DNA from 3 places in the Clostridium sp. JS66 genome. Region 3 is predicted to be linked to each of the others. Evidence: predicted binding sites of a transcription regulator. Region 3 holds the regulator's gene; each other region holds the start of a gene.
The links. The regulator Rex, encoded in region 3, represses fermentation and respiration genes when NADH is low (regulators of the CRP and FNR family bind a similar motif). The targets are predictions, from matches to a motif close to ATTGTTAANNNNTTAACAAT.

Region 1 (8,549 bases), 620 kb from region 3:
CTATATTATTTCTTATATATAAAACTCCATCTTTTATATATGTTTTTTCTGCAAATTCTACCTTTTGTATATGAAAAGTTTTTATGACAAGCTTTCTGATTTCTCTCTCCAAATTAACACACCCTTATCTTAATTAGAAGGTTATTATAAACCAGAAACTAAAAACTAGTTTCTGGTTTATTATTGCTAATTAAACTTTTGCTGTATATTCATAAGGTAATGGTACTATCTTACCAGCTGATTGAAGAACTTCAAGCTGAGCTAATGTATCCTTAACGATACCTGTCTGCATTTCAACATTATGTGGTTGACCTGCATTAGCTCCCATTGGAACTCTAGGAGCAACTGCTCTTGGAGTTCCTGTCTGTTTAACTACTGGAGGCAATGCTGCTATAATTATAGTAGGAATTCCAGCCTCTTCGATTGCTCTCTGCACCAAAACTGCAGAGCGGTGACAAGTTCCTCATCCCGCAGTCATTAGAACTGCATCCACGCCTTCATCTTTTAAGATTTTAGCAATTTCTGGACCTGTTTCTTCTGTGAAAACTTTTACGTTTCCACCACCACCCATGAATCCAATATGAGTTGGTGCAACTCCTTTAATATAACCTTCCTTAGCTAGTTCTCTTAATCTATCAATAGGAAACATACAGTTTATATCTTTATTAACATCGGAATTGTCATATCCACCATGTGATACCATTAAATCATCGGAATTAACATCTCCTGGTATTCTTCTAAATCCTGTATCTCCTGCTAAATTAAATCTTTTATCGGTTTTAACATGAACTCCAGCTGCTGTTGCAAGTGCAATAACCATATCTTTTAATGGTTTTTCTACAGGTGCCCAAACTGGTTTTGGTGTTATAGGAACAAATACTTCTGATTGTAAGCCTTTAACAACAGATTTACTCATTGCTATTACCTTCCTTTCTCTTTTCTATATTACTTATATACTTCTCATTAACTTTATCAGAAAGAACCTCTACATAAGTCATGTATAATCCCACTTCTTGTCCTACTTTCATAGGATAGTCTGATATTATCATTCTATTAGGTATTTTCAGATAACCAAGTCTGCCTTTGAAGTCTATTGCAACAGAACCATCAGTTACTTCTACAATGACTCCCTGCATTTCTCTTACCTGATCACCGTACTTTAAGTCCATACATCTCTACCTACTTTTATGAATATTTTTCTTTCCTTTTTTCACTCATTGGTAATGATTGTTCATTAAGAGCTCTTTCTATTTTTATTCCTTTTTCTTTTTCAACTAATTCTAGATTGCTTTCAAGAACATTTCTATTATACTTTCTTTCTGCAGCTTTTACTTCTTCTCCATCCATAGCAGCTTTAAGCATTTCAGCTCCTCTAATTGCATCTTCTGGACATAATGTGTTGCATCCAAGGATTTCATTTTCTATTCCAGCTTCTGATTTATTGTTATCTATAATATACTTCATGTATTTATTTCCAACAACTAATTGACCTTGAACTGCACAGAATGAAAATGCTACACAAGGTATTCCTCTCATACCTATTTGTTCAACATGACTAGCAAAGTCTATATGATTGTTTCCAAATCCTTCTGTAGTGACAAAAGCACCATCAACATCTAATGCTTCTACTATCATACCCATTCTTTCAGACACATAGAATTTTTCGGTGTTAATCTGAGGACTTCCTACAAATAGTACACCACATAAGTCTAATTCTGGATCAGCTAATACCTGATGAACTAATGGTTCTCTCCAGTAATGTCTTGAACATTCTTTTGATGCTGGTCCTATACAAGTTAATGCATGTATTCCACCGTCAGCAACTTCAAGTGGTGATAACATTACAGGAACATTACCAAGATCAACGTTTGGTTTTCCACCAAGGAATCCAACTGGTTCAACTGGTAGAATTAAGTTATCATGCATTGCTCCTTGTCCCATTATTTCTTTAACTATTACAACCTTTTTCTTTCCAGGTCTTCTTACATGTTTAAATTCTTCTACATTAACTACTAAAGAATCATCATCAATTTTCTTTATAGCTTCTCTTATTTCTTGAGTAATTACATCTGCTGCCTTATGAGCTGCTATAGGTCCTCTTCTTTCCATGTTTGTCTTAGCTTGAATTGTAATTTGTGCTTTTATGAATATTTCTCCTTTATCAGGACAACTTGGTCTACCCCATTGAATATTTTCATCAAGGTAACCTTCTGATGAACCAAATTCACCTATTTGAACACCATTTTCGTCTGTACCAGTAAGCATCATTATAACACCATCAAGTACTCTAGTTACGCCAGAACCAAGTTTTGAATCTCCTTCTTTTGTAGCTATTGGCTGAACATCCATTATTGTTTCACTGTATGTGTGATACTTATCTGGTGTAATAATATCAAATTTTACAGCTTTAACAAGATCTCCAGTTGCTTCTGCATCTTTACATACGTCTTCTCTAATATATAAAGTTGTACCTTCGATTTTAGTTTCTTTGCCTAATTTTACTTCATTTATTTTGTAATGTTTTCTTGTAAGAGTTCTTAGTACTTTTTCTTCAAGCACTACTTCCTTTTTGCCTTCAGCTTTTGCTGCTACAACTGCTTTTTCAGCCTTTACTACTGGCACATTTCCAGGTTTTACTGAACTAGTACTCATACCATTCAATGGTACTTCGATGTCAACGCCTTTGCCTTCGGCAATTTTAATTCTTAGGACTCCACCTGATACACTTGATGTTACTTTTGGTGATTCTCCCATATCAACTTCCTCCTTAAATCCTTCTAACATTTCAGGTGTTATAGGAGTTAAAGCTGGTACATCGGACACTAATTTCTGTCCAACAACTTCTTCTCTTGTAAGAACCCTTTCATCTAATTTGAATAGTAATGAGTCCTCAAGTTTTTCAAAATGCATAGGATTCTCCAAATCTTCAGCCCCTATTACATCACCTGTTTTTTTGTTATATTTTAAGACTGCCTTTTCATTTCCTTCAGTTAGCTCCTCTTGAACTTTTTCTTCAGAAGCCATTTCTTTAATGCCTTCTAAAAGATCTGGAGTTAATGGAGTAAGTGAATCAACAGTTTTAATCAATTTTGCTCCAATTACTTGTGCTACTTTCAAGCAATTGTCTGGAATAGTCAGCAAACCAGCATCTACCATGTCAGGAAATATTGCTGGATCTTCTAAATTGGAAGCTTGAATTATTGTTCCTGCTTCTGTTCTACAACATACAATTCCAAGTTCATTTTTAACTTCTTCTGCATGTTCTGCACTCATTGACATAACATTAATCCCTCCTTTTCGTTATTTCATAACAAACTTTATATATTAAAATAACTTAAATTAAATTTTATTAATATAACTTGTATAATAGATAAACTAAAAATTAGAATGGTAATTCTATATCGATTCCTTTTCCTTCTTCTATTCTAATTTTCAAAACTCTACCTTCAGCACCATCAACTATTTCTTCTGATACTACTTGTTCTTCTACAACTTCTTCCACTTGTTCTTCAACTTTTGAATCATTTTCTACTTTATCTTCTACTTCCTTAACACCCTCTAAAATATCTGGGGTTAATGGAGTTAATGAATCAATAGTTTTAAGTAATTTTGCTCCTATAACTTGACCTACTTTTAAACAATCTTTTGGTATAGTAAGCAATCCTGAATCAACCATATCTGGGAATATATCTGGGTCCTCAAGATTTGATGCTTGTATAATTGTTCCTTCTTCAGTTCTACAACATACAACAGCTACTTCATTTTTAAGTGCTTCTGCATGTTCAACACTCATTGACATTATTTAAATCCTCCTCTTACTACTTTTGTTCTTCCATAGGAAGTCTTCTAGTTAATGGATAATCCACTGTTCTAAATACATGATCTGTATGATGATATACAGGTAATCCTACCTTAGGTGCACAACACATTACAGTATTAGAACAATCACTACAGTTTGATATTAAAATTCTCTTAGCACCTTGTTTTTTCAAATACATAATGCCAGCAGCTTGCCCTGGGCAATCTCCTGGAGTTTTGCACTTATTAGATCCTTTAATTTCTTCTACATTTTTACACTTAGTAACTGCTACAACTTCTGATTTCATTTTAGAAGCTACATCTCTAAGTCTTTCTTCATTTGCTCCGCAAGCACAAACAAGAAGTCCTATTGGTCCTTTGTATTCTGGAAGTGGAATTGTTACTATAGCACCTCCTGAAATCTTTGTAACAGAAGCCTTCTCTAAATCTTCAGCTTTTCCTGTATAAGGTCCTCCTATAACAATTTCGCCATATTCTCCATCTATACCACCACATTTTTCTATAAGACTCTTCATTGAAGTGCCTACAGGTACTTGTGAAAATACATTAGGTTCTTTTCCTGATTTAAGTTTACCTATGACAGTTATATCCTTATCAATTACTGGCTTCTTATCTTCTACAGCTCTTGTTATATTAGCTAAAGTTTCTGCATTTAAAACCACACATTTAGCTTCTAATGGAAGTTGTGTAGGCTCAAGCCATTTTCCAAATATCTCATGAATTACAGCTCTTTCTTCACCCATTGGATACATATCTTTAAGTTTCTTTATTTCTATATCATTAGATCCATTTAAATATTTTTCTAATGACTGTATTGCTTCTGGATGCTTTGCTTTTATAGCTATATAAGCTTTCTTGGAGCCTGTTGCTTTCATAGCATATCGTATGCCGTTTACAACTAATTCAGGCTTCTCTTCTATCATTTTTATATTGTGATGAAGAACAGGTTCACATTCAACGCAATTTGCAACTATGTATCCATCTGGAATTTCTGCTTTTAATTTAATGTGTGTTGGAAATCCCGCACCACCGGCGCCAACTATACCTGCTTCATAGACAGTGTCAATTATGCTTTGGCACTCTTTAATTTTTACATAATCCTCTGTTTGTGTCTCATCTGCTAATATAACTATATTATTATCAGTAATTTTAGTTACTTCTCCTGACACGCTAGTATGGATTTTTGCTCCAAGGCCTTTTGGTTCTGCTATGCATTCTCCTCTTTTTACCTTCTGACCTTCTTTAACAGCAGGAACATCTGGTGCTCCTACATGCATTTTTAGAGGAAAACTATATAATTCTTTCATATCATCCCTCCTAAGTTTAATAGTCATAAATATATTGCAGCATTTATTATGCCAAATATTTGTTTATTTAATATATTTATTACTATTTACCTATAATTGTTGCAAATACTAGTATGTGGACTTATAACCTTTTCTTATAATAACTATAATTTTTATTAATAAGTTCATTTTTTTGACACACAATATTTTGAAAATTATACCAAATGCCTACATGGTTAGGTTTACACGCAAAAACATCTATGTCAATAATTAGACATAGATGTCAGTAACTTGAACCTATATATTGTATTTTCCTAATTTGTAATATAATGTGCTCCTCTTTATATTTAACACTTTGGCCGCATGCTGCTTATTTCCTTTTACCATTTTCATAACTTCTTTTATAGTTCTTTTTTCAACATTCTCTACTATTTTTTCTAAATCAAATTCATCTTCACCTAAATCTTCCTCTGGAGATACACTTTCTATAATGTATTCAGGAATAGATTCTGTATTTATTTTACCATTATTGGATAAAACAACCATCCTCTGAACTACGTTTTTTAGTTCTCTTATATTACCGTCCCACTTATAATTAGTTAATATCTTATATACTTTATCATCAATATTAGTTATTTTTATACCTTCCTGCTTAGAAACCTGTTCAAAAAAGAGGTTTGCTAAATCTTTTACATCCTCTTTTCTATCTTTAAGCGGCGGCAGCTGTATCTGCACTACTGCTAATCTATAAAACAAATCTTCTCTAAATTTATCTTCAAGTATTAATTTTTTTAAATCTTTATTGGTAGCTGCAATAATTCTAGCATCAGTATTTATAGCCTTCTCACTGCCAAGCCTATATATTACTCCATCTTGCAGTACCCTTAACATTTTAACCTGCATCTCTACGGGCATATCTCCTATTTCATCTAAAAATAATGTACCTCCATTGGCAAATTCAAATTTACCTATCTTCCCCTTTTTTATAGCTCCTGTAAATGCACCTTCTACATATCCAAACAATTCACTTTCTAGTAAATTTCCTGGTATAGCACTACAATTTATAGCTACAAAATTTCCAGTTCTCCCGCTAGCTTCATGTATTGATTTGGCGAAGACCTCTTTACCTGTTCCACTTTTTCCTGTTATAAGAACACTGGTAGATGTATGTGCTACTTTTTGCGCTATAGCTATAGCATCTATTATTTTTTTATTTTTTCCTACTATGGATGAAAAATTATATTTTGAAGATATCTCATTTTTATATGCTTTCTCTAAAAATTCAACCTTCTTTTTCTCATATTCCAGCTGTTTTGTTAAATTCATAGCATCAGTAATATCTCTATCTGTTGATACAGATGCAATTATACGTCCTTTTGAATTATAGATTGGAACAGCACTTAATATTACCAGCTTTCCTTCCACAGGTTCATGAAATACATTATCTATTCTTTTTCCGGTACTTAATACTTTTAAATTTAAAGCTTTAGGAAAAAATTCTCCTAGGTGTCTATTCATTATTTTTTCTGCAGGTACATTATATAATTTTTCCGAGCTCCTATTCCAATACTTTACTATTCCCTTTTCGTCACATATGCATACACCTTCGTGTAAATTGTCAAATACATTATTTAAAAGATTGAACATTTCATCCATTTTTAAATAAAAAGTATCTCTTATATTATTACTAGTAACTATACCTATAACTTTTCCATCTTCTAATACAGGTAATCTTCCTATACGATTATCAATCATTATGTCTCTAGCCAATCTTGCCGAGTCATTAGATCCTATAGTATGTAAATTAGTATTTCCAAACTCTATAATAGGTGCATCAAAGGATACACCCTTCTTTTTTATTTTTGCAACATCATTCATGGTAAATATTGCTTTTAACTTTCCGCTTTTATCTTCAATTAAAACTTCATCTCTATACGACTCTATCATTCTATTGAGGGCATTTCTTATACTCTCATCTTCTCTTACTTTTATAAAATCCTTTAACATTATGTCTCTTACTTTATATATAATTTCAGATATACTCATTAATTTCACCTACCATTTATACTCTACTTTAATTATAGAAATATATCCTACTCATTACAATGAAAACTTTTATTATAATTTTTTATACAAAAATAACACTTACTTTAATTATAAAAATTTAGTAAGTGTTATTTTTAAAATTCGTTATACTACCCTGAGCGTTTCCTTAGATGTTTTTTCTCTGTTATAATTTTCTACACCTATTCTCTTCAACCTACTCCATAACTTTTCCATGGTTTTCTCTGGATTATAATAAAATTCACTTCCCCTTATTCTCAGAAAGTACCAACCTATTCTTTCTAAGTTTAATCGTGCTTCCATATTCTTTTTTATATCATCTCCATTATCTATTATTCCTTCATCACAAACAATGGCAGCTCTATTTCTATTTCCTTCTATTATAAAATCTACTTTATATCCTCCCACTTTTATTTGAGGAATTATATCATATCCTTTATCCTTTATCATGTTATATACATCCTTTTGAAATTTAGATTGAAAAACATATTCTAAATTTATATATCTCTTATTATATCTTTCATAATTTAAACAATAATTAAGAATAGAATGCCTTACACATGACTTATTTAAATCTTTTAATTCTACAGAATAAAACAGCCACATTTGATTTCTTGCTCTACTTGCTGCTACATTAAACCTTCTTATATCTGATTCCCTAGTTAATGGTGCAAACTTAACATTATTTGCAATAACCATTGACAAGAACATTACATCTCTTTCATCTCCTTGGAAGGAATAAGCATCTCCGCATATAATTTTTCTTCTTATCATCTCCTCTTCCCCTATTCTTTCTCTTATCATATTTTCAATTGTTTCACTTTGAACATCACCTAGTAAAGAGATAACACCCATAGTCATATCTTTATATTTTTTATCTTTACAGCAACTAACTAATTTGCTTACTAAAACCTCTGCTTCTGGAATATTCACAGCTTTATTCTGTTCCCTATATCCATCTTCCGCTTTTACAGCCACAATAGGTGGGTATAATGCCTCTGAAGGCTTAGGATATCTCAATGGCTTTATCTCATTTGAATAACAAAGCATATTGCTAAATCCAATAATTTCTGGTACACACCTAAAATGTTCTTTAAGAATTAACCTATTTGGAAAAACTCTAAGTGCAGTATCATAAAGGCTAGTGTGTAAATCAAACCATTCATTTTGAGGAATATCCTTCAAATATTTATTTATCAACCCTTGTATAACTCCCTGATCAACTCCTACAACCTCTGGACTTATCTGCTTGTCATCACCAACTATAACCGCCTTTTTAGCTCTCATTAAAGCACATATAGAAAATATATCACTTTGGCTGCTTTCATCATAAATAATAACATCAAACAACTTTCTTGATAATTTTATATTTTCAATTAC
Region 2 (8,549 bases), 920 kb from region 3:
GTGCATTTTTATCATCTGGATTTATTATTGATGGAACACCTTCTCTTATTAATGTTCCTGTCTTTGGATCTATTTTTACTTCTGTTGTATCTGGTACTTGTTTTAAGCAAACAACTATATTCATTTAAAAAACCTCCTATTTTAATCTGCTTCCTGATATAACCATTTTCTGAACCTGTGATGTTCCTTCATATATTTCTGTTATCTTAGCATCTCTCATCATTCTCTCAACTGGATAATCCTTAGTATATCCATATCCACCAAATAGCTGAACTGCTTTAGTTGTTACTTCCATAGCAGTATCTGCAGCAAATAATTTTGCTCTTGCAGCATCTATTGTGAAAGGAAGTCCCTTTTCTTTTCTCATTGCTGCCTTATATACTAAATTTCTTGCAGCTTCAATTTTTACGTCCATTTCAGCTACCATCCAAGCTAAGCCCTGAAATCTGCTAAGTGTTTTTCCAAATTGTTTTCTTTCCTTCATATATTTTATAGCTTCATCTAAAGCTCCTTCTGCGAGTCCTAATGCTTGTGCTGCTATACCAATTCTTCCTCCATCTAGAGTTTTCATTGCTACAGCAAATCCTTTTCCTTCTTTTCCTATTAGGTTTTCTACTGGTACTTTAACATCTTCAAATACAAGTTCTGTTGTTGATGATGCCCTTATTCCCATTTTATTTTCAACTTTTCCAAATGAGAAACCTGGCATTCCTTTTTCTAATATGAATGCTGATATTCCCTTATTTCCCTTACTTCTATCTGTCATAGCAAATACTACAAATACATCTGCATAAGCACCATTTGTTATAAATATTTTTTGTCCATTTAATATATAATGATCTCCTTCAAGAATAGCTTGGCTTTGTTGAGCCGATGAATCTGTACCTGCGTTTGGTTCAGTTAAACCAAATGCTCCTATTTTTTCACCCTTTGCAAGAGGTACTAAATACTTTTGTTTCTGCTCTTCTGTACCAAATTGTTGTATTACACATGCACAAAGAGAAGTGTGTGCTGAAAGTATAGTTGATGTTGTTGCACATACTTTTGCCAATTCCTCTACTGCTAATATATATGAAAGTGTGTCTCCACCAGCTCCACCATATTCTTTAGCAATAGGCATACCCATCATGCCATACTTAGCCATTTTCTTTACAGTTTCAAGTGGATATCTTTCTGTTTCATCTATTTCTGCTGCTAAAGGTTTAACTTCATTTTCAGCAAATTCGCTTACCATTTGTTTTACAAATTCTTGTTCCTTTGTCAATGTAAAATCCATAAAAAGTCCTCCCAAATATATTTTATTTAATCAAAATAACATGTAAATTTTTTAACATGCAGCTAAAATTAACAATAACTTTAGCTGCATATTGTGATATTTTAAAATTAAATAAGTTTAAAGTCTCAAGCCAGCAAAGGTCTCAAGCTCTTACTCTTTAATTTTTTACTTAACATCTTTCAACTATTACAGATGTTCCCATTCCTCCGCCTATACATAAAGTTGCTAGGCCTTTCTTAGAATCTCTTCTTTCCATTTCGTATAAAAGTGTAGTTAGGATTCTAGCTCCAGAGCATCCTACTGGATGACCTAATGCTACAGCTCCTCCATTTACATTTACCTTGCTCATATCAAATTTTAAGTCTCTTGCTACTGCTAAACTTTGAGCTGCAAAAGCTTCATTTGCTTCTATTAAATCTAAATCATCTACTGTCATACCAGCTCTTTCTAAAGCAAGTTTAGTAGAATAGAATGGACCATATCCCATTATTGATGGATCTAAACCTTTTGTTCCATAAGAAACTATTTTAGCCATTGGCTTTAATCCTAATTCTTTTGCTTTATCTGCACTCATAATTACTAGAGCTGCTGCTGCGTCATTTATTCCTGAAGAATTTCCTGCTGTAACTGTTCCACCTTTTTTGAAGGCTGGTTTTAATTTAGCTAATGCTTCCATAGTTGTTCCTGGTCTTGGTCCCTCATCTGTATCGAATATTACATCACCTTTTCTAGTTTTTATAACTACAGGAACTATCTCATCTTTAAATTTTCCTGCTTTTATTGCTGCTTCTGCTTTATTTTGTGATTCTACTGAAAAAGCATCCTGTTCTTCTCTAGTTAATTTCCATTGTTCAGCTATATTTTCTGCAGTAACTCCCATATGATAATGATTAAATGCACAATGTAAACCATCATGAAGCATAGAATCTTGTAACTCTGATGCTCCCATTCTTTGTCCCCATCTTCCTGATTGAAGTACATATGGAGTTCTTGACATGTTGTCCATTCCACCTGCAACTATAATATCTTCATCGCCTGCTTTTATTATTTGTGCTGCTAAACTTATACTTCTAAGTCCTGAACCGCAAAGTATGTTTAATGTCATAGCTGGAACTTCTACTGGAATACCAGCATTAACTGATGCTTGTCTAGCTGCATTTTGTCCAAGTCCTGCTTGATATACACAGCCCATCAATACTTCTCCAACTTGTTCTGGTTTTATTCCTGCTCTTTTTACAGCTTCTTTAATAACAGTAGCTCCTAACTCAACAGTTGTTACATCTTTTAATGCTCCTCCAAATTTACCTATAGCAGTTCTAACTGCGCTAACTATAACTACTTCTCTCATGTTAATTCCTCCTAAAATTCTTAAATTCTTATTTTGTGTAATTACGAAATCTATCTACAAATAATCATATTATTTTGTATAGTCATAGAATCCTTTTCCAGTCTTTCTTCCTAATAATTTTCCTCTTACCATTTTTCTTAATAATGGATGAGGTCTGTATTTTGAATCACCAAATTCTGTATATAAAACATCCATAACGGCTAAACATACATCTATACCAATTAAATCTGCTAAAGCTAGAGGTCCTATTGGGTGGTTAGCGCCTAGCTTCATTGCTAAATCAATGTCTTCTGCTTTAGCAATACCATCAGCTAATATACCAGCTGCTTCATTTATCATAGGAACAAGTATTCTATTAACTACAAATCCTGGTGCTTCTTCTACTTCTACTGGTTCTTTTCCTAATTTTTTAGCTGTTTCAACTATTGTATTTTTAGTTTCTTCTGAAGTACAAATTCCCTTTATAACTTCTACTAATTTCATTACTGGTACTGGATTAAAGAAATGCATTCCTATAACTTTATCTGGTCTATTTGTAGCACTTGCTACTTCAGTTATTGATAAAGATGATGTGTTTGAAGCAAGTATAGCTTCTGGTTTGCAAATTCCATCTAACTCAGCGAAGATTTTCTTTTTAAGTTCCATATTTTCTATAGCGGCTTCTACTACAAGATCTACATCCTTTGCTAAACCCATATCTGTAGTAGGTTTTATTCTACCAAGAATTTCATTTTTAGCTTCTTCAGTCATTTTTCCTTTTTTAACACTTCTATCAAGATTTTTAGTAATGTTTGACATTCCTCTTTCAACAAATTTTTCTTCAATATCTCTCATTACTACTTCATAACCTGATTGAGCAAATGTTTGAACAATTCCTGATCCCATTGTTCCTGCTCCTAATACAAATATCTTCATAATCCTTTCCCTCCAATAAACTTTTAATTTATAATAATAATAATTAATAATTACTTTTTAAACTATTTTAATTTAAAATCTGGACTTCTTTTTTCTAAGAAAGCTCCCATTCCTTCTTTTTGGTCTTCTGTTGCAAAACATAAACCAAATAAATTATTTTCAATTGTCATTCCTGTATCAATGTCAGTTTCAAATCCTTTATTAATTGATATTTTTGAATATCTTATAGCAGCTTGTGCTTTTGAAGCAATCTTTTCTGCCATTGCTTTTGCTTCATTCATTAATTCTTCAGGTGCAACTACTTTATTAACTAATCCTATTTTTTCAGCTTCTTCAGCTTTAATCATATCTGCTGTATATATTAATTCCTTTGCTTTTCCTGGTCCTACTAATCTTGAAAGTCTTTGAGTTCCTGCAAATCCAGGTATAATTCCTAAACCAACTTCTGGTTGTCCAAATTTAGCTTTTTGTGAAGCTATTCTTATATCACAACTCATGGATAATTCACAACCGCCGCCTAATGCAAAACCATTAATTGCTGCAATAACTGGTTTCTCCATAAGCTCTATTTTTCTAAATATAGCCAATCCTAATTCAGCAAACTTTCTTGCCTGTTCTGGAGTTTTATCTTTCATTTCTGCTATATCTGCTCCAGCTACAAATGCTTTACCTTCCCCTGTAATTATAAGCACATATGTACTTTCATCATTTTTAACTTCATCTATGCATTGATCAATTTCATTCAATAGCTCCGCATTCAATGCATTTAGTGCCTTAGGTCTATTAATAGTTAATATAGAAGTATGGTTTTCCTTTTCTAATTTAATATTTTTATATTCCAAAACAATCACCCCTTATGCCATATTTATTTAGCAAAACCTGTGCCAAACAATAATTAATTTAGTAAACATATTTTTACTAAAAGTTGGGGAACTATTGAGATAGTTAAATTATTAACATCGACTTCGTTAATAATTTAACTTTTAAACGTTGAATTAAGTTCTAAAATATGTTTATTTTCAGACATTTTCATGTTGCAATAAGGAAACGCATTGCATTTTTGCATCAAAACAAATTATTACTAAATATAAGCATTTATAGTTATATATTAGTCAATTTTGTTTCAATATTAAGTTGCAATATTACATCAATACATACTTTTTTACAAATTACTACGTGTAAAATTTTACAATTTATATTATTAAACTAAACATTACGTTATAATTTACCAATTCAATCCACTTACAAAATTACAAAAAAATAGTTATAAAGATATCTTAATTGACATCCTTATAACTATTTTATCTATTGTATATTGGCAGTTACATTTTCTACAATAATTTCATCATTTCTAACATCAACTCCTACGGTACATCCTTCATATACATCACCTTTAATAATCTTTTTTGCAATAGATGTTTCCAATACATTTTCAATATATCTTTTTAAAGGCCTTGCACCATATACTGGATCATATCCTTCTTCTGCCATTAGTCTTTTAGCAGCTTCTGTTATTTTTAACGATATATTCTTTTCTTTAAGTCTCTTTCTTATATCCTCAATAAATATTGATATTATATCCTTTATTTCTTCTGTGGATAGAGGTTTAAATAATATAATATCATCTAATCTATTTAAAAATTCCGGCTTAAATCTTGATTTCATTTCACTCATAACTCTATCACGAATATGTTGTTCTACTCCTGAAATCTCCTTATTCTCAAGTAAGTAACTACTTCCAATATTCGAAGTCATGATTATTATACAATTTTTAAAATCTATTACCTTTCCTTGATTGTCAGTAAGTCTTCCATCATCTAATATTTGAAGAAATATATTAAATACATCATCGTGAGCCTTTTCTATTTCATCAAATAATATTACACTATAAGGGTTTCGTCTTACAGCTTCTGTAAGCTGTCCTCCTTCTTCATAACCTACATATCCTGGAGGCGCACCTATAAGCCTAGATACAGAGTATTTTTCCATATATTCAGACATGTCTATTCTTACTATATTTTCTTCACTATCAAACAAAGTTCTAGCTAAAGTTTTAGCCAATTCTGTTTTTCCAACTCCTGTAGGTCCAAGAAATATAAAAGAACCTATAGGTCTCTTAGGGTCTTTCATTCCAGCTCTTGCTCTAATAACTGCATTAGATACAGCAGTTACAGCTTCTTTTTGTCCAATTACCCTTTGTGAAAGTTCATTCTCTAGTCTTAAAAGTTTTTTTCGTTCTCCTTCCACTAACTTGGCTACAGGTATGCCAGTCCAATTTGAAATTATCTGTGAAATTTCTTGTTCTGTTACCTCTTCTTTTAACATTGCATCTTCATTATTTTCTTTAATCAATTTCTCTTTTTCTTTTATTGCAGTTTCAAGCTTAGGAATTAATCCATATCTAAGCTCTGCTACTTTATTTAAATCATACTCTCTTTCAGCTTTTTCAATATCACCTCTAGCATTATCAAGCTGTTCCTTTAAGTTCCTAATTTCGATTATTTTAGACTTTTCTTTTTCATATTTTGCAGTCATTTCATTATCTTTGTCTTTTAAATTACTTAACTCTTTTTCTAAAAATTTAAGTCTTTCTCTAGACGCATTGTCTTTTTCCTTGGATAATGCTTCTTTTTCAATCTCTAATTGAAATATTTTACGTTTTACCATATCCATATCCGCAGGCATACTGTCTATTTCAGTTCTTATCATTGCGCAAGCTTCATCTATAAGGTCTATGGCCTTATCTGGCAAATACCTATCTGTTATATATCTGTCAGAAAGCTTTGCTGATGCAACAATAGCTGAATCATGAATTCTTATACCATGATATATTTCAAACCTTTCCTTAAGTCCTCTAAGTATAGATATAGAATCTTCAACTGTAGGTTCAGCTACTACTACTGGCTGAAATCTTCTTTCTAAAGCTTTGTCCTTTTCTATATACTTCCTATACTCATCAAAGGTCGTAGCACCTATACAGTGAAGTTCTCCTCTGGCTAACATTGGTTTTATAAGATTTCCAGCATCCATAGAACCTTCTGTTTTTCCAGCTCCAACTATAGTATGAATTTCATCTATGAAAAGAATTATTCTTCCTTCGCTATTTTCCACTTCCTTCAATACTGCCTTTAGTCTTTCTTCAAATTCTCCCCTAAACTTAGCTCCAGCAATAAGAGCACCCATGTCTAAAGAAAATATTATTTTGTTTTTAAGACCTTCAGGTATATCACCTTTTACTATTCTTTCTGCTAATCCTTCTACTATAGCAGTTTTACCAACTCCAGGTTCCCCTATAAGTACAGGGTTATTCTTTGTTCTTCTTGAAAGTATTCTTACAACTCTTCTAATTTCGTCATCTCTTCCTATAACAGGATCTAATTTATGTTTTTGGGCTTCCTCAACTAAGTTCCTGCCATACTTAACTAATGCTTCATAAGTTCCTTCTGGATCTTGAGTTTCTACCCTTTGATTTCCTCTAACCTTAGATAATGCACTTAAAAAATCATTTTTTGTAATATTAAATTTTGTCAAAATGTCTTGTATTTCTTTAGAATTAACTTCCATAAGACCCAGCATTACATGTTCTACGCTTATATAAGAATCTTTAAACTTTTTAGCTTCCTTTTCTGCTTTTACAAAGACATCTTCAAATCTTCTAGTTGCATAAAGAGATGTATTTTGAGCTCCTTCTCCTAGAACCTTTGGCATTTTATCTAGAGCCTTACTTATTTCTTCTTTTAACGCTCTTATATCTACTCCCATCTTGCTAAATATATTAGGAATAAGACCGTCCTCTTGAGACACTAGAGCTGAAAAAAGATGAATAGTATCTATCTGCTGATGATTATATCTAACAGCTACTAACTGTGCTTCATTTAAAGCTTTTTGAACTTTTATAGTTAATTTTTCTACATCCATAAAAAAACCTCCTTAAAAAATTAATAGTTAAGAATGAATAATTAATAGTTAATGTAGATTTTTCGCGACAGGTAAAAATCATCCTTCAACTATTAATTCTTAACTTACTAAGCTTCGCTTCGCGCTTTGCTTTTAATTACTATTATACCCAATCTTACTTATCATTCAATATTTAGTATAATAATTATTATTAAGAAACTATTAATTTTAAAATACACGCAAGAAAAAAACCATCTTTATTGTAATTAGAGATGATTTTTTTCAAATAAATAATCTACCAAATTTATATACCATATTACATTTTCTTTTCTAAATTAATTGCAAAATTAAAATACTTTATTGATTCTCTTACATTCCCTATTCTATAGTACATATTTCCCATTTCCATATATCTTCTATATACTTCATTATTATTAGCAAACTTTAATAATGCATCCAAGGATAAGTTTATATACATTTCTGCCGATGAAAGATCGCCTTCTCTTTCCAAAATCAATGATTTGTAATAATATGCCCTTTCTATAAAAGTTATATTATTTAAAGTTATAGCATAATTCAAAGCCATATCACAAACTTTCTGAGCTTTATTAAGCACATTATTCTCAATTAGTTTGTTTATATTCATTAGCATAAATTTAACCAAGGTTTCTTTGTTATCCTTAGGATAACATTCTAATGCTTTATTTATATAATTTATAGCCTTATCCTTCATGTTCAAGCTAAACATAACTACAGCATAATTATATATAGCTTGAGCTTTATGTGCTAAATTATTTTCATATAATTTAAAAGATTTCTGTTCATATTCATCAAAATTTTCCACATGGTTTCTTCTAAGGCATAATATTGCAAGCATATGATAAGCTTCTGCTTTTTTAATATCATTTTCTATATAGTCAATTAAATCTGTAAGTTTTACAGCTATTTCATAAGCCGCTTCATAATTTTCTAACATTACATAACAAGCTGCCTCATTATAAGTTGCTCTTGCCAATAAAGCATAATCTTTGCTCTTTTTAGAAACATCTCTTACATTGCTGTAATAATTAGCTGCTTGAGAAAATTCTTTAGTGTTATAAAAAAATCTAGCTA
Region 3 (8,549 bases):
CCACTAACAGTAACCCTACAAGATCCACACATTCCTATACCATCTACCATTATGGATTTTAAACTTACTATAGTTTTAATACCTAGCTCCTGTGTAACCCTACATATATTTCTCATCATATCCATAGACGCCATAGCTATAACGTAATCATACTTTTTTCTTTCTTTTTCAACCAATTCCTTTAGTAAATCTATGCTGCAACCTTTATATCCATAACTTCCGTCATCTGTTGATATATATAAACTAGTTGATATTGTTCTAAATTCTTTTTCCATTATCAAATCTTTTTTTGATTTGCATGAAACTATTACATCCGCATTAATTCCACGTTCATGCAGCCATTTAACTTCAGGATATACTGATGCCACCCCTATTCCTTCCGCTATAAATAACATTCTGTTATTTTTCAAATTTTCTAAATTTTCATTCACTAATTTCGATGGTTGTCCCAAAGGTCCTGCAAAATCGGCAAAGGCTTGGCCTTTTTCATACTCAGCTATTTTTTTTGTTGAAGTACCATTTACCTGAAATACTATATTTACACTTCCTCTTTCAGTATCATAGTCACAAATTGCAAGAGGTATTCTTTCAGCTCTTTCATCTGCTCTTAGTATTGCAAATTGTCCTGGCTTAGCTGATTTTGCAACTCTTGGTGCCCTTATATCCATTGAAAAAACATTTTCTGCTAGCTCCTTTTTCTCTAGAATTTCATACATTTTACTTACCCCCTATATAAACATTTGTTTTTTATAACCAGTTGCTAGTATAAATATATATATCAAATTGTGAAAATATACTTCTTATTTTTGATTTTCTAATAACATAAAATTTATTATTTTGTTTAAAAGGCATCTATAACCACGTTAATAAAAGTTAAACTTCTTCAAAAAGAGTATAAAAAAATAGTAGAAATGAGTTCATTCACTCAATTTCTACTATTTAAATCATGTATATTTAATTGTATATATTTATTTACTCAAATACTCATGTATAGCATTAGCAGCTTTCTTTCCAGCTCCCATAGCAAGTATTACTGTTGCAGCGCCTGTTACAGCATCTCCACCAGCATATACTCCTTTTCTTGAAGTTAAGCCTGTTTCCTCTTCTGCTACTATGCATTTTCTCTTATTAATTTCTAATCCTTTAGTAGTTGAAGATATCAATGGATTTGGTGATGTTCCAAGAGACATTATCATGGTATCTATCTCCATTTCGAACTCTGAACCTGGAATTTCTACAGGTCTTCTTCTACCTGATGCATCTGGCTCTCCAAGCTCCATTTTTACACATCTCATGCCTTTAACCCAGCCATTTTCATCTCCCACTACTTCTACTGGATTTGTAAGAAGGTCAAAAATTATACCTTCTTCTTTTGCATGATGTACTTCTTCTACTCTAGCTGGAAGTTCTGATTCTGATCTTCTGTAAACTATGTGTACTTCTGCACCTAACCTTAATGCTGTTCTTGCAGCATCCATAGCAACATTTCCTCCACCTACTACAGCAACCTTTTTGCCTGCCTTTATAGGTGTGTCATATTCTTCTCTAAAGGCTTTCATTAAGTTATTTCTTGTTAAGAATTCATTTGCTGAGAATACTCCATTTAAGTTTTCACCTGGTATTCCCATAAACTTTGGCAATCCTGCACCTGAACCTATGAACACGGCATCAAAGCCTTCTTCATCTATAAGTTCATCTATAGTTACAGTTCTTCCTATAATTACATTAGTTTCTATCTTAACACCTAATTTTTTAACATTTTCTACTTCATGTTTAACTACAGTTTCCTTTGGAAGTCTAAATTCTGGTATTCCATAAACTAAAACTCCACCTGCTTCATGTAAAGCTTCAAATATAGTTACATCATAACCTAGTTTAGCTAAATCTCCTGCACAAGTGAGCCCTGAAGGACCACTGCCTATTACTGCAACCTTTTTGCCATTACTAGTTTCTTTTTCTGATAGATCTACATTGTTTTCTCTTGAATAATCTGCTACAAATCTTTCAAGCTTTCCTATAGCTACTGCCTCTCCTTTTATTCCAAGTACACATTTTCCTTCACATTGGCTTTCTTGAGGACATACTCTTCCACATACAGCTGGAAGTGCACTAGATTTAGCTATAGTCTTAGCAGCTTCTTCAAATTCTCCACTTTTAACATGTTCTATAAACTCTGGTATATTTATAGATACTGGACATTTAGATACACACATAGGTTTTTTACAATGCAAACATCTTGAAGCTTCTTTTACAGCTTCTTCTTTATCATATCCTAAACAAACTTCCTGAAAATTATGAGCTCTAACCTTTGGATCTTGCTCTCTTACTGGTACTCTTTTCATTTTTTCGTTGTCCATTATTTGTCACCATCCAATCCTACATGACATACATGTCCTTCTTTTCTTTCCTGCTCTTCCATTAATGACTTTCCTTCTTCTGTTTTATACAATCTCTGTCTTCTCATAGCTTCTTCAAAATCAACTAGATGACCATCAAATTCTGGTCCATCTACACAAGCAAATTTAGTTTCTCCTCCAACAGTAACTCTACAAGCTCCACACATACCTGTACCATCTACCATTATTGGATTTAAGCTTACTATAGTTTTAATACCAAAACCTTTTGTAACCTTACATATAAATTTCATCATGATCATAGGACCTATTGCCACTACATGATCATATTTTTTTCCTTCTTTTTCAATAAGCTCGGTTAATAAATCTGTAACAAAGCCTTTATATCCATAAGTTCCGTTATCAGTTGCTATATATAAGCTTCCTGATACCGATTTCATTTCTTCTTCCAACAGCAAATATTCTTTTGACTTACATCCAACTATTACATCTGCATTAATTCCATGCTCATGAAGCCATTTAACTTGAGGATATACTGGTGCTGCTCCTACTCCTCCAGCTACAAATATTATATTTTTCTTTTTTAATTCTTCTATGCTTTCGTTTACTAAATCCGTAGGTTGTCCTAAAGGTCCTACAAAATCTCTAAATGTTTGTCCAATTTCATAATCAGCCATTTTTTGTGTTGATCCACCAAGTGTCTGGAATACTATAGTTACAGTACCCTTTTGAGCATCATAGTCACAAATAGTAAGAGGTATTCTTTCACCTTTTTCGTCCATTTTAACTATTACAAATTGTCCTGGTTTAGCGGACTTTGCAACTCTTGGTGCTTCTATGTCCATTAGAAATATATTAGGAGCTAATTCCCTTTTGTCAACAATTTTATACATTTTATTCCCCCCATTGGTAAATGTTTTTTAATTATACGAATTTATACATATTATTATATCACATTCATTATACAAATTGCATAACTAAATAACAAATAATGCATATTATATTAATTTATACCTTATATTCTATAGGATTCATAAAAATACAACCTGCTTTTATTTATTTATACATTTTTTGGTTTTATTTTGAAAATATAAGTAGATGTAATAGGGAGGTTAACTAGTTCTAAATAATATTTACTATATAAAATTTAAACATTTAAATTTAATAACGACTATATGTGACATAAATCAACTATAACTTTGTTAATTATTAAACTTAAAAAAAGATAATAATTGAAATAAAAATTTCAATTATTATCTTTTTTTAAATCTAAACCCTGCTTATTCATTATCGATATCGCCATCATTTAAAAGACAAGTTAATGTCAATAGGCTATCACTTAAATGTACATTTTCTACTTTCACGTCATCTGGTATAACTAAATCTACAGGTGCAAAATTCCATATTCCTTTAACACCATTCTTTACTAAAGTATCACATACTTTTTGAGCACTATTAGCTGGAACACATATTATTCCAATTTCTGTAGGATTCTCTTTCAAATAACTTGGTAAATAATCTATATCCTTTATTTCTATATCACGTATTCTTATACCAATTAATTTAGGATTTATATCAAATATAGCATCTAAGTTAAACCCAGTTTTTTCAAACCTAGTATAATTTGATATAGCCTGCCCTATGTTTCCTGCACCTACTACTACAGTTTTGTACGGCTTAGTAAGTCCAAGTATATTACCTATTTGGCCATGCAGTTCTGTTACATTATATCCATATCCTTGTTGACCAAAATCTCCAAAACAATTTAAATCTTGTCTTATTTGTGAAGCGGTAAACCCTATCTTCTCACTTAACTCTTTTGATGATATTCTATCAACATCATTCTTCATTAACTCTCCTAAATATCTATAGTATTTAGGCAACCTTTTTATTACAGCCATTGATATATTTTTTTTCTTATCCATACAGCACCTCTTATTATATATATATTTTCTATTACATTTGTTTCTATAATTGCATTTAAAAATTTATAATACAACGTGAAAACAACTTTCCATGAATATTTTGTTATACAATTAACATACTAATTCTTTTTCTTCTCCTACTCTTTATAGTATTATTTAAGTATGCAGTATGTCAATAGTTTATTTTTCTAATTTATGATTTTTTATAATTTTATTACTTTTTATTAGTTGTTTAACAAAACACTAGTTATATAATAATTTATGAAATTAGACTACAAAAAATTCATTTAACATAGTAAAATATTAATGATTAAGGAAGGTGAGATTATGGTTGTTTTAAGTTGTAAAGATATTCATAAAAGTTATGGAATAGATGTTATACTTGAAAATGTAACTTTTAATATAAATGAAAGCGAGAAAGTTGGACTCATAGGACCAAATGGTGCTGGAAAATCCACACTTTTTAAAATTATAACAAATCAACTAGAACAGGATTCTGGAGAACTATTTATAGATAAAAATAAAACTATAGGCTATTTAGCACAGCATTTATCTTTAGATTCAAATAACACTATTCAAGAAGAAATGTTTACAGTTTTTAAAGATCTATTAGCTCTAGAAAACAAATTACAAAAATTAGAAAATTTAATGAATGACCCCTATGATCCCGAAAAAGAAGAATATCATAATAAAATAATTAAAGATTACACTATGTGTTCTGAATTATACACCAATAGAGGTGGATATACTTATAAGGGAGAAGTGTCTAGGGTCTTAAAAGGACTAGGCTTTTTAGAAGATGATTTTAGTAAACCAATAAATATTTTAAGTGGTGGTCAAAAGACTAGAGTTGCTCTTTGTAAACTGTTATTAATTAATCCTGAAATTTTGCTTCTAGATGAACCTACAAACCATCTGGATTTGGATGCTATAGAATGGCTTGAGGAATACTTGAAAAGTTATAAAGGTACAGTAATAGTTATTTCCCATGACAGATATTTTTTAGATGCTATAACTTCAAAAACTATAGAACTTATAAATGGTCATATAAATTGTTACAATGGAAATTATACTACTTTTTTAGATCTAAAAGAAAAAAATTATGAGATACAATTAAAAGCATATAACTTACAGCAAGCTGAAATTAAAAGACAAGAAGCCATAATAGAAAAATATAGATCCTTTAATAGGGAAAAGAGCATAAAAGCTGCTGAAAGTAGACAAAAATCATTAGATAAAATAGAAAGAGTAAAAGCGCCAGATAAAGAAGAACAACTTGGTCATGTTGAGTTTGAAACTAGCATAAAAAGTGGTAATGACGTTCTTCACATAGAAAATTTAAGCAAAAGTTTTGGCGAAAAATCTTTATTCAACAATCTTTTCTTAGATATTAAAAAAGGTGAGAAGACAGCTCTTATAGGAGAGAATGGAAGAGGAAAAACTACATTATTTAAAATAATAATGAATACCATTAAAGCTGATTCAGGATTTTCAGTATTGGGCAAAAATGTTTTTATTGGTTATTATGATCAAGAACAATCTAATCTTGATGATGATAAGACCGTAATAGATGAAGTGTGGGACGATTTTCCCGAACTGACCACAACCCAAGTTAGAAATTCATTAGCTGCTTTTCTTTTTACAGGAGATGATGTATTTAAAAAAATAGGTTCTTTAAGTGGTGGTGAGAAATGTAGAATTAATTTATTAAAATTAATGCTTTCTAAATCCAACTTTTTATTATTAGATGAACCTACAAACCACTTAGATATAATGTCTCGTGAAGCTTTAGAAAAGGCTATATTAAGCTATGATGGTACTGTTCTTGTTATATCCCATGATAGATATTTCTTAAATAAAGTTATAAATAAAATATATGAGTTAGTAGAAGATGGTGCAAAAGAATATTTAGGTAATTATACTTATTATATTGAAAAGAAAAAAAATCCATTGAGATTTCAAGAAGAAGAAGAAAATTCAGGCAAAACAAAAACTCAAGTACAACATGAAAAGAAGAAAAAAAGAGATCTTGAAAAAATACAAAAAGAAAAAAACTTAAAAATAAAAAATATTGAAAATGAAATTGCTAATATGGAAGATTTAATAGAACAGCTCCAACAACAGCTTTGTTTAGAAGAGGTTTATTCGGACTTTGATAAAAGTGAATCTATAAACAAACAATTAGTAGATTCCCAAAAGCAACTAGACAATTTATATGAAGAATGGGGAAACTTATCATAGTAAAAATGACGGATCTTTATTCCGTCATTTTAATTTTTGTCCACAAAAAGGACAGAACGAAAAATCTTTCTTTGAACCTTCTAATTTTTGTCCACAATATGGGCAAAAAGAAAACCCAACATTATTGGAAAACTGTAAATTATTAGAGTCATCAGGTTTATTTGAAAATTTTTCTAAAATAATTTCTAATTTTTCTTTTTCTATAGGCACGTGAATAACTTCATTAATATACTCTTTAGAATAATCTTCTAGCTTTATTTCATTAGCTGAAGACAGTATACATATTACATTCTTATTTATATCTTTTATATTTTTTATAAGCTTTTCTCCAGTTATGTTTTTCATAATTAAATTACATATAACTATATCTGGATTGATTTTTTTTATTTTAGCCAAAGCTCCATATTCATTTGTAAGATTAACTTCATAACCAAGGTCATTTAGCATATCTTTCATAATAATGCTTTGGAACTTGCAATCATTAATAAGAGTTACCTTCTTCATGGTCTCACCACCATACAATAAATATATTTACTATGATTTTAACTTATAATTCTCTGTTTTTCAATGCATTTTATTCATATTTATTAAATGTATGTATAAAAAAAACAATGACTTCCATAAATAATTAAGAAAGTCACCTAAAATTATATACTTATTTTCTATATTTATTCACTTTTTCATCTATAGTAACGCCTTCACTTTTATAATCTATCTTTACTACAGACATAACTCTTTCAGCACCATTCTCCACACATATTTCCTGCGCTTTTTTCACTATTTCTAAAAGCTCATTCATTTCACCTTCCATAGTAGTCTCCATAGGACCAACTTCATACTTTACACCGCAATAATCTATATATTCTATAACTTTATCCACTACTCCATACAAATCTTTTTCCTTTACAACTGGAAGCACTTGTAAGCTAACATTAACACTTGACATATTATATCCCCCTTAATAATTTAATATACCTTTATACTATACATTCTTCCATTTGATGTCAATAAAAGCTTCTTAAGTCCAAAAGACTCAAGAAGCTTTTATCAAGTTATTTTAGGTCAAAATCATATGCTACTTCACCAAGTATTCCTTCATCAAGACCCTCTATTTCTATTTTTTCATTAACTCTTACAGGGTCAAATACGTCTACAATCTTAAATATTGCAAAAGTTACCACACAAGTGTAAATAGCTACTATTCCAACACCTGCTAACTGTACATAAAATTGATGTGCATTACCATACACTAAACCATTGATTCCATTTACTGATTTACTTGCAAATACTCCTACAAGTATTGAACCAAGAATTCCACCTACTCCATGTACTCCCCAAACGTCTAGTGCATCATCTAAATCCAATTTTTCTCTTAATTGTACTGCTGCATAACACACAATTGCTGAAAGCAATCCTACTATTACTGCTGCCCATGGCTCTATATATCCAGCACAAGGTGTTACTGTTGCAAGACCAGCCACTGCACCAGTTAAGGCTCCAATCATACTTGGCTTCTTTTCATGTGCCCAAGATATTAAAAGCCACATTATCATAGCTACTGAACCAGCTATATCTGTATTTGCAAATGCTATTGCTGCAATTCCATTAGCTGCTAAAGCACTTCCTCCATTAAATCCAAACCATCCAAACCATAATAATCCTGTACCTAAAGCTACATAGGCTATATTATGAGGAGCTGTACTTTCCTCTGAAAGTATTTTTCTTTTCCCTACATATATAACTGAAACCAATGCTGCTATACCTGCTGTTACATGAACAACAATTCCTCCAGCAAAATCTACTACACCTAATTTAGCAAGGAATCCTCCTCCCCATATCCAATGAGTCACTGGTACGTATACAAATATGCTCCATAGAGCTAGGATTTTTAAATAACTTTTAAAGTTAACCCTATCTGCAAAAGCTCCTGTAATAAGAGCAGGTGTTATTACTGCAAACATTTCTTGATAAACAAAAAAGGCAAGAAACGGTATAGTTGGACCATAACTAGAATTAGGAGCCATTCCAA

Region 1: the regulator Rex is predicted to act here: its motif matches at 5,311-5,330, upstream of prdC (proline reductase-associated electron transfer protein PrdC).
Region 2: the regulator Rex is predicted to act here: its motif matches at 1,316-1,335, upstream of Q6H37_RS02030 (acyl-CoA dehydrogenase).

The regions. Positions count from the first base shown of each region.
Region 1 covers NZ_CP131467.1:134,908-143,456, reverse strand. Annotated here, with positions in the region: partial or broken gene prdD (proline reductase cluster protein PrdD) at 1-112, opposite strand, end outside; gene prdB (D-proline reductase (dithiol) protein PrdB) at 191-916, opposite strand; gene Q6H37_RS00670 (CBO2463/CBO2479 domain-containing protein) at 909-1,169, opposite strand; gene prdA (D-proline reductase (dithiol) proprotein PrdA) at 1,186-3,279, opposite strand; partial or broken gene Q6H37_RS00660 (sugar transporter) at 3,389-3,799, opposite strand; gene prdC (proline reductase-associated electron transfer protein PrdC) at 3,819-5,126, opposite strand; gene prdR (sigma-54 dependent transcriptional regulator PrdR) at 5,403-7,151, opposite strand; gene Q6H37_RS00645 (AAA domain-containing protein) at 7,296-8,549, opposite strand, start outside.
Region 2 covers NZ_CP131467.1:426,421-434,969, reverse strand. Annotated here, with positions in the region: gene Q6H37_RS02035 (electron transfer flavoprotein subunit beta/FixA family protein) at 1-124, opposite strand, end outside; gene Q6H37_RS02030 (acyl-CoA dehydrogenase) at 137-1,276, opposite strand; gene Q6H37_RS02025 (acetyl-CoA C-acetyltransferase) at 1,446-2,624, opposite strand; gene Q6H37_RS02020 (3-hydroxybutyryl-CoA dehydrogenase) at 2,694-3,539, opposite strand; gene Q6H37_RS02015 (short-chain-enoyl-CoA hydratase) at 3,602-4,381, opposite strand; gene clpB (ATP-dependent chaperone ClpB) at 4,845-7,457, opposite strand; gene Q6H37_RS02005 (helix-turn-helix transcriptional regulator) at 7,753-8,549, opposite strand, start outside.
Region 3 covers NZ_CP131467.1:5,822,707-5,831,255, forward strand. Annotated here, with positions in the region: gene Q6H37_RS27075 (sulfide/dihydroorotate dehydrogenase-like FAD/NAD-binding protein) at 1-716, opposite strand, end outside; gene gltA (NADPH-dependent glutamate synthase) at 969-2,357, opposite strand; gene Q6H37_RS27085 (sulfide/dihydroorotate dehydrogenase-like FAD/NAD-binding protein) at 2,357-3,247, opposite strand; gene Q6H37_RS27090 (redox-sensing transcriptional repressor Rex) at 3,635-4,279, opposite strand; gene abc-f (ribosomal protection-like ABC-F family protein) at 4,607-6,520, shown strand; gene Q6H37_RS27100 (response regulator) at 6,545-7,024, opposite strand; gene Q6H37_RS27105 (thiamine-binding protein) at 7,176-7,466, opposite strand; gene Q6H37_RS27110 (ammonium transporter) at 7,573-8,549, opposite strand, start outside.